3 regions of the Bacillus sp. NPDC094064 genome follow, and region 2 is predicted to be linked to each of the others. Evidence: riboswitches for the same ligand, from Rfam matches in the RefSeq annotation. Region 2 holds a riboswitch; each other region holds the start of a gene.

The links. A riboswitch is a leader RNA that binds a small molecule or an ion and turns the genes downstream of it on or off. The one in region 2 is predicted to bind S-adenosylmethionine.
Region 1: it holds a riboswitch for S-adenosylmethionine, as region 2 does, so the genes downstream of both, mtnK (S-methyl-5-thioribose kinase) here and metK (methionine adenosyltransferase) in region 2, are expected to answer to the same signal.
Region 3: it holds a riboswitch for S-adenosylmethionine, as region 2 does, so the genes downstream of both, ACQKNI_RS13090 (methionine ABC transporter ATP-binding protein) here and metK (methionine adenosyltransferase) in region 2, are expected to answer to the same signal.

What each region holds. Positions count from the first base shown of each region.
Region 1 is NZ_JBNNUI010000003.1:470,879-475,600, reverse strand. It holds gene ACQKNI_RS10225 (pyridoxal phosphate-dependent aminotransferase) at 1-1,109, opposite strand, end outside; gene ACQKNI_RS10220 (carbon-nitrogen family hydrolase) at 1,124-1,987, shown strand; SAM riboswitch class I at 2,059-2,199, shown strand; gene mtnK (S-methyl-5-thioribose kinase) at 2,291-3,472, shown strand; gene mtnA (S-methyl-5-thioribose-1-phosphate isomerase) at 3,469-4,530, shown strand; gene ACQKNI_RS10205 (YvrJ family protein) at 4,598-4,722, shown strand, end outside.
Region 2 is NZ_JBNNUI010000004.1:292,565-297,286, reverse strand. It holds gene pckA (phosphoenolpyruvate carboxykinase (ATP)) at 396-1,982, opposite strand; SAM riboswitch class I at 2,223-2,344, shown strand; gene metK (methionine adenosyltransferase) at 2,514-3,713, shown strand; gene ACQKNI_RS12060 (hypothetical protein) at 3,755-3,934, opposite strand; gene ACQKNI_RS12055 (hypothetical protein) at 3,941-4,120, opposite strand; gene ACQKNI_RS12050 (MogA/MoaB family molybdenum cofactor biosynthesis protein) at 4,451-4,722, shown strand, end outside.
Region 3 is NZ_JBNNUI010000005.1:70,311-75,032, reverse strand. It holds gene ACQKNI_RS13105 (toprim domain-containing protein) at 673-1,017, shown strand; gene ACQKNI_RS13100 (thioredoxin family protein) at 1,021-1,329, shown strand; gene ACQKNI_RS13095 (hypothetical protein) at 1,482-1,826, shown strand; SAM riboswitch class I at 1,952-2,059, shown strand; gene ACQKNI_RS13090 (methionine ABC transporter ATP-binding protein) at 2,358-3,383, shown strand; gene ACQKNI_RS13085 (methionine ABC transporter permease) at 3,376-4,041, shown strand; gene metQ (methionine ABC transporter substrate-binding lipoprotein MetQ) at 4,064-4,722, shown strand, end outside.

The DNA.
Region 1 (4,722 bases), on a different contig from region 2:
AGACCAACACGGACGTAACCTTCGCCGTGCTCACCAAATCCGATACCAGGTGCAACTGCAACGTGTGCTTTTTCTAGTAAAATATCAGCAAATTGCTCGGATGTATACCCTTCTGGTACAGGAAGCCATGCAAAGAATGATCCTGTTGGAATGTCTACATTCCAACCAATTGAGTGACAAGCTGAAATAAGAGCATTTCTCCGAGATTCATAACTATTAACAAGCTCTACGACACAAGACTGCGAGCTTAATAGTGCTTCACGAGCAGCATCTTGAACTGCACCAAAAATACTAACATACATATGATCTTGTAATAAGTTAATTGTTTCGATAACACTTTCATTTCCTACTGCAAAAGCAATACGCCATCCAGCCATATTGAAAGTTTTCGATAAAGTGTAAATTTCAATTCCTGTATCTTTGGCACCGTCTGCTTGTAAGAAACTAACGGGTTTTTGACCATCAAACCCAATAGCACCGTAAGCAAAATCATGAACAACTAATATATTATGCTTATTAGCAAAATGAATGGTTTCATCAAAAAAATCTTTTGATGCAGTAGCACCAGTAGGATTGTTTGGATAGTTTAAAAACATTAGCTTGGCTTGCTTGGCAATAGAGTCATCAATTTTCGTATAATCTGGTAAAAATTTATTTTCTGCAATAAGCGGCATTGTTTCAAATTGCGCTTTTGCTAAAGCAACTCCTGATAAATAATCTGGATAGCCTGGATCTGGAACGAGAATAGTATCACCAGGGTTTGTAAAACACATTGGTAATTCTACTAATCCAGCCTTTCCACCAAACAAAATAGCAACTTCAGTTTTTGGATTTACTACTACATCATATTCACGTTGATAGAATGTTGCCACGGCTTCTTTTAAGCTTTCGTGTCCGCGAAATGGCGGATATTTATGATGGATGGTCTTTTCTGCAGCATCTTGTAAAGCTTTTACGATATGCTGCGGTGTTGGTTGATCTGGATTACCTTGACCTAGATTAATAACATCGTGACCAGCTGCAACGACTTTGTTAACTTTTGCAACAAGTGAAGCAAAAAATTGTGTTGGCAATGATGTTACTATCTCAGAAGGTTGAAATAATTTCATACTTTCCACCTCTTTTGAAAGTTGTTACAATTCTAGTGACAAATGATATAATCTTTCCAGTATTTTGTAAAGAAAAAAATAAGAATGGGGCTGACAAAATGAAAGTCGCATGTATTCAAATGGATATTGTCTTTGGAGATGTAGAAAAAAATATTGAGAACGCTAAAACTAAAATTAGTGAAGCGATGAAGGAAAGACCAGATGTTATCGTCTTACCAGAACTATGGACAACAGGATATGATTTAACGAGACTTTCTGAAATCGCAGATAGTGATGGATTGAAAACGAAAGAAAAGTTGAAAGAATGGTCGAAGCAATATGGTGTACATATTGTCGGTGGCTCTATAGCGAAGCAAACAGAGCAAGGTGTTACAAATACAATGTATGTGGTAACTAATAAAGGAGAACTAGTCAATGAATATAGTAAAGTGCATTTATTTCAGCTTATGGATGAACATAAATATTTAATCGCTGGAAATAGTACAGGTGAATTTAAGATAGATGATGTAGAGTGCGCTGGTATAATTTGTTATGACATTCGTTTTCCGGAGTGGATGCGCGTTCACACTGCTAAAGGTGCAAAAGTTTTATTTGTTGTAGCAGAATGGCCATTAGTCCGTTTAGCGCATTGGCGTTTGCTTCTGCAAGCAAGAGCGGTTGAAAATCAGTGTTATGTTGTGGCATGTAATAGGGCAGGAAAGGATCCGAATAATGAGTTTGCCGGTCATTCTTTAATTGTCGATCCTTGGGGAGAAGTTGTTGTAGAAGCAAATGAAGAGGAATCCATTTTATTTGGAAAGCTTACATTCGAGAAAATTAAAGAAGTACGCAAAGGAATTCCAGTTTTTGCAGATCGTCGTCCAGAATTATACAAATAAAATGTTGACAAGTGATTTTTATTCTTGGTATAGTCTTCAACATAAAGTTAAAAATTCGAAAAATTATACAACTCTTATCAAGAGCAGGTGGAGGGATTTGGCCCGATGAAGCCCAGCAACCGACCGTAAAACCATTGTGAAATGGGGCGTTTATTACGCCAAAAGGCACGGTGCTAATTCCAGCAGAAAGTAAACTTTCTGGCAGATAAGAGGGGAGAAGATAAACTTCAAACCTCTTTCTTAGTGGAAAGAGGTTTTTCTTATGCTAGAAAAACCTCTGAATTAAAAAAGGGGGAAAAGACGATGGGATATTATTCATTAACAGAAGTAACAGCTGTACAATATGCGAAAGAACACGGCTATTTTGAAAAAAAAGCAAATGTAGTTTGTCATGAAATTGGAGATGGAAACTTAAATTACGTGTTCAAATTAGAGGATGGGGAGAAGTCGATTATAATAAAGCAAGCTCTTCCATATGCGAAAGTAGTTGGTGAGAGCTGGCCATTGTCTATAAAAAGAGCAACAATTGAAAGTAAGGCATTACAAATTTTTGCGAAGTATGTACCGGATTATGTTCCGGTAGTGTACAGTCATGATGAAGATTTAGCAGTTACAGTAATAGAAGACTTATCAAGGCTAACAATTACAAGAAGGGGATTGATAGATGGAGAAGGGTATCCACTTTTATCCCAACATATTGGCCGTTTTCTAGCACATGTTTTGTTTTATACTTCAGATTTCGGGTTAGAGTCAGAAGAGAAAAGAGTACTAGAAGGTGCATTTGTAAATCCAGACCTGTGTAAAATAACAGAAGATTTAGTGTTTACAGATCCGTTTGGACATTACGATACGAATAATTATGAGCCAGATTTACAGCTAGTGGTTGATGAACTTTGGAGTGATAAAACTTTAAAGCTAAAAGTAGCACAATATAAATATAAATTTTTAACGAGAAAAGAAGCGCTTATTCATGGTGATTTACATACGGGTAGCATTTTTTCATCACCTTCTGAGACGAAAGTGATTGATCCAGAATTTGCAACGTACGGCCCATTTGGGTTTGATCTTGGGCAATTTATTGCAAATTTATTATTAAATGCTTTATCGAGGGAAGAAGAAAAGAGAAGCATACTATTTTTCCATATAGAAAAGACATGGAGTTATTTTGTAGAAGCTTTTACGAAGTTATGGATTGGAGAAGGAGTAGAAGCATATACGAAAGAGAAACAATGGTTACCGATTATTTTGCAAAATATTTTTACTGATGCTGTCGGATTTGCAGGATGTGAGCTTATCCGAAGAACAATTGGCTTAGCTCATGTAGCTGATTTAGATGAAATAGCAAATAAAGAAAAGAGAATTCAAGCTAAGAAACAAGCGCTATGCTTAGGTAAAGAACTAATTAAATATGAATCTAAGAGCGCTGATATTCAACTGTTCCGAACATTATTTCAGCAGACAGTTTCTGGAGGGGTAAAAGCATGAGTACGATTGTTACTATTCCGAGATCTGTCAGTTGGAAAGGTGATGCAATTGCGGTATTAAATCAAACAAAGTTGCCACATAGTACGGAATACAAAACGTTAACGACTATTGAAGAGGTATGGAAAAGTATAGTACTGCTAGAAGTACGTGGAGCACCTGCAATTGGAATTGTAGCAGCATTTGGTTTGGCGCTTGCGGCAAAACAATATAATACTTTACATATTGAAGAATTTCAAAAGAAGTTTAATAGAGATTGTAACTATCTAGGAACTTCACGACCGACGGCAGTGAATTTGTTTTGGGCAATCGATCGCATGAGAGAATCTATTCGAGAGATTACTACAATAAAAGAAGCACAAAAAATATTAGAAGAAGAAGCACTTCACATTCAGCAGGAAGATGAAGAGGTGTGCCGGAGTATTGGGGAATATGCGTTAACATGTTTTACAGACGGTGATAACATTTTAACAATTTGTAACGCTGGAAGTATTGCAACTGCAAGATATGGTACTGCATTAGCACCGTTTTATATTGGGAAAGAGAAGGGCGTTCGTTTACACGCGTATGCATGTGAAACGAGACCCGTTTTACAAGGTGGGCGTTTAACGACTTGGGAGTTGAAGCAAGCAAATATTGATGTAACACTTATTACAGATAATACGGCAGCTCATGCGATTCGTACGAAAGAAATTGATGCGATTATCGTAGGCGCAGATCGAATTGTCGCAAATGGAGATACCGCAAATAAAATTGGAACAATGAATTTAGCTATATTAGCAAATTATTTCGATATCCCATTTTATGTTGCAGCTCCGTTATCTACTTTTGATATTACGAAAGAAACTGGAGCTGAAATTGTTATTGAAGAGAGAGATGAAACAGAAGTTACGAAAATTTTTGGGAAACAAGTAGCACCAATTGGAACGGATGTTTATAATCCAGCATTTGACGTAACACCGAATGAATTAATTACAGGTATTATTACTGAGAAAGGGATTTTACGAGGAGATTATAAAAAAGAAATTCTGACATTATTTGAAAGACAAGCTGAAATTTAATAGCTTGTTTTTTTATGCCTAAATTGTCCATTTTTTCTTATTTATATAGTGAAAGGAGGAGAGAAAGATGGAAGAGTGGATCAAGATGATAGGTAATGTAGGGTTTCCGATTGTTGTAACATTATATTTACTCCATCGGATTGAAAGTAAATTAGATGGGATAACTGTTGCAATAGAGAAACTACCGCAACA
Region 2 (4,722 bases):
CTGAAAGTTGGTTTAAGTTGGAATAGAGGATCCAGCGAGGGATAGAAGCGGTCAGAGCCTATTTTAGCCCTATGCGGAGTAAAACCAGAAGGATGTAGTGAGTAGAAATATAATTTATATGTTCGAAGCTATGTTTTGCATGTGTGAAAATCTAAGTGTATAAATTGAAAGTTGGTTTAAGTTGGAATAGAGGATCTAGCGGTGGATGAAAGCAGTCAGAGCCTTTTATGAAACATATAAAGAAAGAAGCTTACGTTTTCACGTAAGCTTCTTTTTTATGTAAGTGTGTGTAACCGTTAAGCCGCATTGGGTTTTGTCGGTGAGTACGCGAAACTTTACGGTTACACAGCACTTATTCATATGAGTAAAGGGTTATTTCAACAGAAAATTTGTAATTAAGCGATTGGACCGCCTAAGTTAATAATGTCTTCAGAAACGCTTTCGAACTTTTTGAAGTTCTCTTTGAATTCATTTGCAAGTTCAAGTGCTTTTACTTTGTAAGCATCTTTATCAGCCCATGTTTGTTCAGGCATTAACACTTCGTCAGGTACACCTGGTACGTGAAGTGGAACTTCAAGACCGAAGATGTCGTGTTTTGCTGTTTCAGCTTTTGCAAGTTCACCGCTTAGTGCTGCTTGAATCATTGCACGAGTGTAACCTAAGTTCATACGCTTACCAACGCCGTATTCGCCACCAGTCCAGCCAGTGTTTACTAAGAATACTTTCGCATCGTGTTTCTCGATTTTTTCACCAAGCATTTCAGCATAGCGAGATGCATCAAGTGGTAAGAATGGTGAACCGAAGCAAGTTGAGAATGTAGCTTGCGGAGATGTAACGCCGCGCTCTGTTCCCGCTAATTTACTAGTGTAACCACTTAAGAAATGGTACATAGCTTGTTCTTTTGATAACTTACTGATTGGAGGCAATACGCCAGATGCATCAGCAGTTAAGAAAATAATTGTATTCGGATGTCCAGCAACACTTGGCAGTACGATATTGTCAATCGCATGCATAGGGTATGCAGCACGTGTATTTTCTGTTAAAGTAGTATCGTTATAGTCAGCGACACGTGTTTGGTCATTAATGACAACGTTTTCTAAAACTGAACCGAATTTGATTGCATCGAAGATTTGTGGTTCTTTCTCATGAGAAAGGTTTACACATTTCGCATAGCAACCGCCTTCAATATTGAATACGCCGTTATCAGACCAGCCATGCTCATCATCACCGATTAATTTACGGTTTGGATCAGCAGATAATGTTGTTTTACCTGTTCCAGATAAACCGAAGAATAGTGCTACGTCGCCTTCTTCGCCTACGTTTGCAGAGCAATGCATAGAAAGAATATCTTGTTCAGGTAGTAAGAAGTTCATAATAGAGAAGATTGATTTTTTCATTTCTCCAGCGTACTCTGTGCCACCGATCAGTACGATACGTTTTTCGAATGAAACCATAATGAACGCTTCAGAATTTGTGCCGTCAATTGCTGGATCTGCTTTGAAGTTCGGTGCAGAAACGATTGTAAATTCTGACTCGTGAGTTGTTAATTCTTCTTCAGTTGGACGAATAAATAATTGGTGTACGAACAAATTATGCCATGCGTATTCGTTAACAACTTGAATTGGTAGGCGATAGTTACGGTCAGCGCCAGCAAATCCTTTGAAGACGAATAACTCTTCTTTTTCTTTTAAGTATTCTAATACTTTTGTATATAATTTATTAAAATGTTCTTCAGAAATCGGTTGGTTTACTGCTCCCCAAGCAATTTTGTCAGCAACCGATGCTTCTTTCACAATAAATTTATCTTTAGGAGAACGTCCTGTGTATTTTCCTGTTGAAGCAGAAACTGCACCAGTAGAAGTTAATTTCCCTTCATTTCGCATTAATACTTTTTCCACTAATTGCGGAACACTTAATTGAATCTGTGCATTGCTTCCGTTCAATAATTCATGTAAACCAATTTGGACATTCACAGTACTCATATTTATATACCATCCTTTTCATTTTCATTTTCATCTAATGAAATATTTCTCGTAATCCCCACCAAGAGTATAACACAATTATATAAATAATGTATACTATTTATTTATTTTTGTTTGTGTGAATGTATGATTTCCTTATTAATATTTCATTCTATACGTATTGAGAAAAACTTTCGGGAAAATGTGAATATTAATTGACAAATGAATATCATTTCTTTAGTATAGGTTGGGACGGATACTCTCTTATCCCGAGCTGGCGGAGGGACAGGCCCGATGAAGCCCAGCAACCTCATCTGTATTGGTAAATACAGGTGAATAGGTGCTAAAACCTGTGCGAGGCTACAGGTCTCGAACGATAAGAGCGAAGGGCAAAAAGCAGTATGCAAGTAGCAAATTAAACCTTTCCTCTATGTAAAGTGGGAAAGGTTTTTCTGTATGCTTGTGTGGGAGAATAAATGTATGTCGCAGTTTGTGGCAAATTAAGGATGAGTTCCGTACAATATATACAATTACTGTAGGGAGGTTTACCACATGACAAAAAAACGTCATCTGTTCACATCTGAGTCTGTAACTGAAGGACATCCAGATAAAATTTGTGACCAAATTTCTGATTCAATTTTAGATGCGATCTTATCAAAAGACGCAAATGCACGTGTGGCTTGTGAAACAACTGTAACAACTGGTTTAGTATTGGTAGCGGGGGAAATTACGACTTCTACTTATGTAGACATTCCGAAAATCGTTCGTGAAACAATTCAAGGCATTGGTTACACACGCGCAAAATACGGATTCGATGCAGAAACTTGTGCAGTTTTAACATCTATCGATGAGCAATCTGCTGACATCGCTATGGGTGTTGACCAAGCGCTAGAAGCACGCGAAGGTCTAATGACTGACGCTGAGATTGAGGCAATTGGTGCAGGAGACCAAGGTTTAATGTTTGGTTTTGCATGTAATGAAACACAAGAATTAATGCCACTTCCAATCTCGCTTGCTCACAAATTAGCTCGCCGTTTAACTGAAGTACGTAAAGATGACACATTATCATACTTACGTCCGGATGGAAAAACGCAAGTTACAGTTGAGTATGATGAAAATGGTAAACCTGTACGTGTGGATACAATTGTAATTTCTACACAGCATCACCCAGATGTTACATGGGAAGAAATCGATCGTGACTTAAAAGAGCACGTAATTAAAGCTGTAGTTCCAGCAGAATTAATGGATGGAGAAACGAAATTCTTCATTAATCCAACTGGCCGCTTCGTAATTGGTGGACCACAAGGTGATGCTGGTTTAACAGGACGTAAAATCATCGTTGATACTTACGGTGGATACGCTCGCCACGGTGGCGGTGCATTCTCTGGTAAAGATGCAACGAAAGTTGACCGTTCAGCAGCATATGCAGCTCGTTATGTTGCGAAAAACATCGTAGCAGCTGGTCTTGCTGAAAAAGCAGAAGTACAACTTGCATACGCAATTGGCGTAGCACAACCGGTATCAATTTCAGTTGATACATTTGGCACTGGTAAAGTATCTGAAGACGTACTAGTAGAACTAGTTCGTAACAACTTCGATCTTCGCCCAGCTGGTATTATTAAAATGCTAGACTTACGTCGCCCAATTTACAAACAAACAGCAGCTTACGGCCACTTTGGACGTACTGATGTAGATCTTTCATGGGAACGTACAGACAAAGCTGCAGCTTTAAAAGAGCAAGCTGGTCTATAATATATGAAAAAAAGCTTTGCGCGGTGAGCGCAAAGCTTTTTTTATTTTGTTTTACTTATTATTTGGATACATGAATTACAATATGTTTTTCCTTCTAGCTCAATATACTTTTTCATATTTGTCAGTCCGCTTGTCGGAAATGGCATATAAATCCATGCTTTTTCATGCGTTTGTATTTCTTTTTCGCATGATTTACAAAGGATCGGTTTCTTCTGGAACATATGTAATCAACCTTTCATTTGACGTGCTTTACCCGCGCAAAATGCACTGCTTAGTAAAAATAACGTTGCAAATATAATGCTCACTAATGTAGCGTATGGAATTGCTCCTTTTAGAGAAAAGCCAACAGTAATGGAAGCGACGAATAAGAGGATGAATGTTGTTGTTAATTTTTTATAAAGTTCCATAATAGGTAGACCTCCGTATTTAGAAATAGAACGCTTAAAAATAAAATCCACTATATAGGCAAGGGCAAGTGGAATGGCTGTACTAGTCAAATAGTAACGAATACCACCATCAGGCATCAGTACATACAATTTTAAAAAATTAATATCAAACCCGTAAGCGATGGATTGAAAAAGGGATAATATAATTAAGAATGGTATAATAGGTACATATCGTTTTATGTTATAAAACACGAAAAACTCCTTTATATGGATAAATATACTTATATTGTATCATGTTGAATTATTTGCTTCATACATAATTTTACAAGAAAGTGAAAGGGAAGATGAAAAATGAGTGTCAATGAACATAAAAAACAAGCGCCAAAAGAAGTGCGCTGCAAGATCGTGACGATTTCCGATACACGTACGGAAGAGACAGATAAGAGCGGCCAGCTATTACATGAACTGTTAAAAGAGGCGGGGCATATCGTTACTGCTTATGAAATTGTAAAAGATGATAAAGAGAGTATTCAGCAAGCTGTGTTAGCTGGTTATCATAGGGAAGACGTTGATGTTGTATTAACGAATGGCGGAACTGGTATTACGAAACGTGATGTAACGAT
Region 3 (4,722 bases), on a different contig from region 2:
CGGTGGTTTCACTTCTTCCTACAAGGCAAAAAGCGCCTTTACGTCAGAAGCTCCATCCCTCTCACAATCTGAACGAGCCGCTTCCGCTTTTCATTGTCCAGCTCCACCTCCTAGCCCTTCATGTCTAAGAACCTTCCGCACGAGAAGACAAAAAGCGTCTTCTGTGCGAAAGAACCTTAGCCAACAGGGCTAAACAGTCGGTTCCGCTTTTCTTATTGTCCAGCGCCAGCGGCTAGATTGTTCGGTGGCTTCGCTTCTTCCTGCGAGGCAAAAAGCGCCTCTACGTCAGAAGCTCCATCCCCCTCACAATCTGAACGAGCCGCTTCTGCTTTTCATTGTCTAGCTCCACCTCCTAGCCCTTCATGTCTAAGAACCTTCCGCACGAGAAGACAAAAAGCGTCTTCTGTGCGAAAGAACCTTAGCCAACAGGGCTGAACAGTCGGCTCCGCTTTTCTTTATTGTCCAGCGCCAGCGGCTAGAACAGTCGGTCATTTCACTCCTTCACTTGAGGCAAAAAGCGCCTCTAGTTCAGGAGTTCCAATGTCCTCCTGTTCTGAACGAGCCGCTTCTGCTTTTCTTTTGCAAAAATAAACAGGAAACAACATGAAAATAACGAATATACTATATACTAAGTTAAAGGTTGTATAGTATATGGTGATCGGGTGATGACATATGATTTATGTAGAAAAAGTCATTATTGTAGAAGGTACATCAGATAGAAGAAAGATTGAATCTATTATTCGTGAACCGGTGGAAATTGTTTGTACAAATGGTACAATTGGTTTGTCGAAAATGGATGAGCTCGTTGATCAGTTTTTTGATAAGGAAGTGTATGTGCTAGTGGATGCTGATGATGCTGGAGAAAAGTTAAGGAAACAATTTCGAAAAGAATTTCCGCAAGCAGAGCATATTTATATCGATCGCTCGTACCGAGAAGTGGCAACTGCGCCGTCTTCACACTTAGCAAATGTATTATGGGGAGCTGACATTGACGTCTATACAGAATATTTACGGTAAGGAATGATAGAAGTGATTGACTGGACAGGAGCCGAAGCTACAGCCCTAATAGAGAACGAAGAAAAAACAGTGTTATATGTATATACTCCGATGTGTGGAACATGCCAATTAGCAAAAAAGATGTTAACGGTTGTTGAGATGACAATTGAGGATTTGAAAATTGGAATGTTAGATTTAAATTATGCCCCGCATTTAGCGAAAGAGTATGGAATCGAAAGTGTACCGTGTTTACTTGTTTTTGAAAATGGGACACTAATGAAGAAGATATATGCATTTCATTCGGTTGAATATTTATATACGGAGTTAAAGTAGGCGGCAAAGTTTTTGCCGCCTCGACATATTTCTTGGGAAATATGTCGAGATGCAGGGTGGGTACAGTATTTGTCGAGCGAAAGTAACAGGATTGCTCTTTAGTGAGAGGGAATGGTATGTAATAGAAAGTGATATGAAGGATGTGATTTAGGGTGAAATTATATTCTTTGCTGCAATCATTTGTAAATTACGCTAATGGTCAATACCATTTAGAACCACTTCTAAGACAAGGAGAAAGAATTGTCAACTTCCGTTTTGGGGATGAATGTTGTTCGTTACAAATTTCAAGAGATTATATAGAGTTGTTGAAAGAGGAAAGAGGAACAGAACAAATCGTTTGTGTAGACGAAGAAGATGTAGAACAATTGGTGAACGGAAATATACGATTACAAATGTTAATGAACGATGGACGTGTACATTATTCGGGGACGTATCGAACGATGCTAGTAGTCGAGTCGATGTTTCATATATGTAAACCGATGTCAGTAGGTGCTTAAAATTCTGAAGGTTCATTTTTTACGAAAATTTCTGTTGACACGGTGTGTGGATGTTGATACAATTCAATTCATAAAATATAGACAATTTCATAAATTACAAATCAGACGAAAATGTAATCTGATTTCTCTTATCAAGAGAGGTGGAGGGACTGTGCCCTGTGAAGCCCGGCAACCGTCAACTTATGTTGAAATGGTGCCAATTCCTGCAAAGCAAATGCTTTGAGAGATGAGAGAGAGGGATAATGTTGTTATATACGCATATAAACCTTTCTGCTTCTCTAAAGCGGAAAGGTTTTTTTGTTGTTTGAATGTGGAGGACATTCAAATAATAAAAGTAATGATAACGGTGGACTACACGCATTACAAATAAAAAATTGCGGAGTCGATCAAAAATCCAGCTTCAGCGGCTAGAATGTTCTATGGCTTCGCTTCTTCCTATGAGGCAAAAAACGCCTCTACGTCAGAAGCTCCATCCACTTCACATTCTAAACGAGCCGCTTACGCTTTTTATTAAAAAAAGGGGTGAACATCATGATCTTATTAGAAAATGTAAAGAAAATATATAAGGCAAAAAGCGGTGATGTCACTGCTGTAGATAACGCCAATTTAAAAATAGAGAAAGGTGAAATCTTTGGTGTTATTGGATATAGTGGCGCCGGAAAAAGTTCTTTAATCAGATTGTTTAATCAGTTAGAGAAACCAACTTCTGGCCAAATTACAATTGCAAATCGCGTGATTTCAGCAATTACAGGAAGTGAGCTTCGGAAGGCAAGGCAAGAAATTGGAATGATTTTTCAGCACTTCAACTTACTTTGGTCACGAACTGTACGTGAAAATATTGCATTTCCACTTGAGATTGCAGGCGTTGATAAGGAGAAGAGAAGAAAACGTGTTGATGAGTTAATTCATCTTGTTGGGTTAGAGGGAAGAGGAGACGCATACCCATCTCAGTTAAGTGGTGGACAAAAGCAACGTGTCGGGATTGCAAGAGCATTGGCTAACAATCCACAAGTACTTTTATGTGATGAAGCAACGTCAGCTCTTGACCCAGAAACGACAGATCAAATTTTAGATTTACTCCTAGATATTAATAAGCGTCTCGGTTTAACAATTGTACTGATTACACATGAGATGCATGTAATTCGAAAGATTTGTAATCGCGTTGCGGTAATGGAGAGAGGAAAGATTGTAGAAACGGGTCCAGTACTTGACGTATTCCGTAATCCGCAGCAGGACATTACGAAACGTTTTGTACAACAGTTAACGGATTCTGAAGATACAAATGAAACGATTGAAAGTTTAATTGAAAAATATCCAGATGGAAAAGTAATTCGTTTGCAGTTTATCGGTGAGGCTGTAGAAAGGCCGGTACTTCAAAGGTTAATGCAGCGCAGTGATATAGAAGTAAGCATTTTGCAAGGAAATATCGCACAAACGAATAACGGCTCTTACGGTAGTTTAGTCGTTCATTTAAATGGTGAGGAAATAGCGATCCAGCAAGCGATAGAAGGAATTCATCAAGATCAAGTAGAGCTGGAGGTGATTGCACATGGATAAGTTACTCACAAATGTTGATTGGAATCAAATGTTAGAAGCAACTGGTGAAACGTTATATATGACGGCAATCGCAGCTCTTGCCACATTTATTTTAGGACTTATTTTAGGATTGTTACTCTTCATGACAGCGAAAGATAATTTATGGGAAAACAAAGCGGTTAATACGGCAATTGGAGCGTTCGTAAACATTTTCCGCTCGATACCGTTCATCATTTTAATCATTTTATTAATCCCATTCACAAAAATCCTCCTTGGAACAATTCTTGGAGCGAGTGCAGCACTGCCAGCTTTAATCATCGGAGCGGCACCATTTTATGCAAGAATGGTTGAAATCGCACTTCGTGAAATTGATAAAGGTGTAATTGAAGCTTCAAAAGCAATGGGGGCAAAAACGAGCACGATTATTTTAAAAGTATTGATTCCAGAATCATTACCAGCACTAGTATCTGGTATTACGGTAACGACAATTGCTTTAGTAGGCTATACGGCAATGGCAGGAGTTGTTGGTGCAGGTGGCCTCGGGACACTTGCTTACTTAGAAGGATTCCAGCGAGGAAATAACGATGTAACAATCGTTGCGACAATTTGTGTATTACTCGTTGTATTTTTCATTCAATGGATTGGTGATCGTGTAACGACTCGTATAGATAAAAGATAATGAAAACGGGAGGATGTTTCAAATGAAAAAATTATTACTTACAGCACTTATTTCAACTTCTATTTTTGGGTTAGCTGCTTGCGGGGGAAAAGATAAAGAGGAAAATAAACTTGTTGTTGGAGCTTCTAACGTACCGCACGCTGAAATTTTAGAAAAGGCAAAACCGTTACTTGAGAAAAAAGGTATTGAATTAGAAGTAAAAAAATTCCAAGATTACGTGTTGCCAAATAAAGCGTTAGCGGATAAGGAATTAGATGCAAACTACTTCCAGCACATTCCGTATTTAGAAAAAGAAATGAAAGATAAAAAATATGATTTTGAAGTAGCAGGAAAAATTCATTTAGAACCAATTGGCGTATATTCTCAAAAATATAAAAGCTTAAAAGAGCTTCCAGACGGAGCGACAATTATTATGAGTAACTCTGTTGCGGACCATGGACGTGGTTTAGCGATTTTACAAAAAGAAGGCATTTTAAAAATTAAAGATGGAGTAAATCCAGTTAAAGCAACGCCAAAAGATATTTCAGATAATCCGAAAAATTTAAAATTCAAAACGGATATTGAGCCTGGTTTATTACCGCAAGTGTATAACAATAAAGAAGGCGATGCTGTTCTAATTAACTCGAACTATGCGATTGATGCGAAATTAAATCCAGAAAAAGATGCGATTGCGATTGAAGG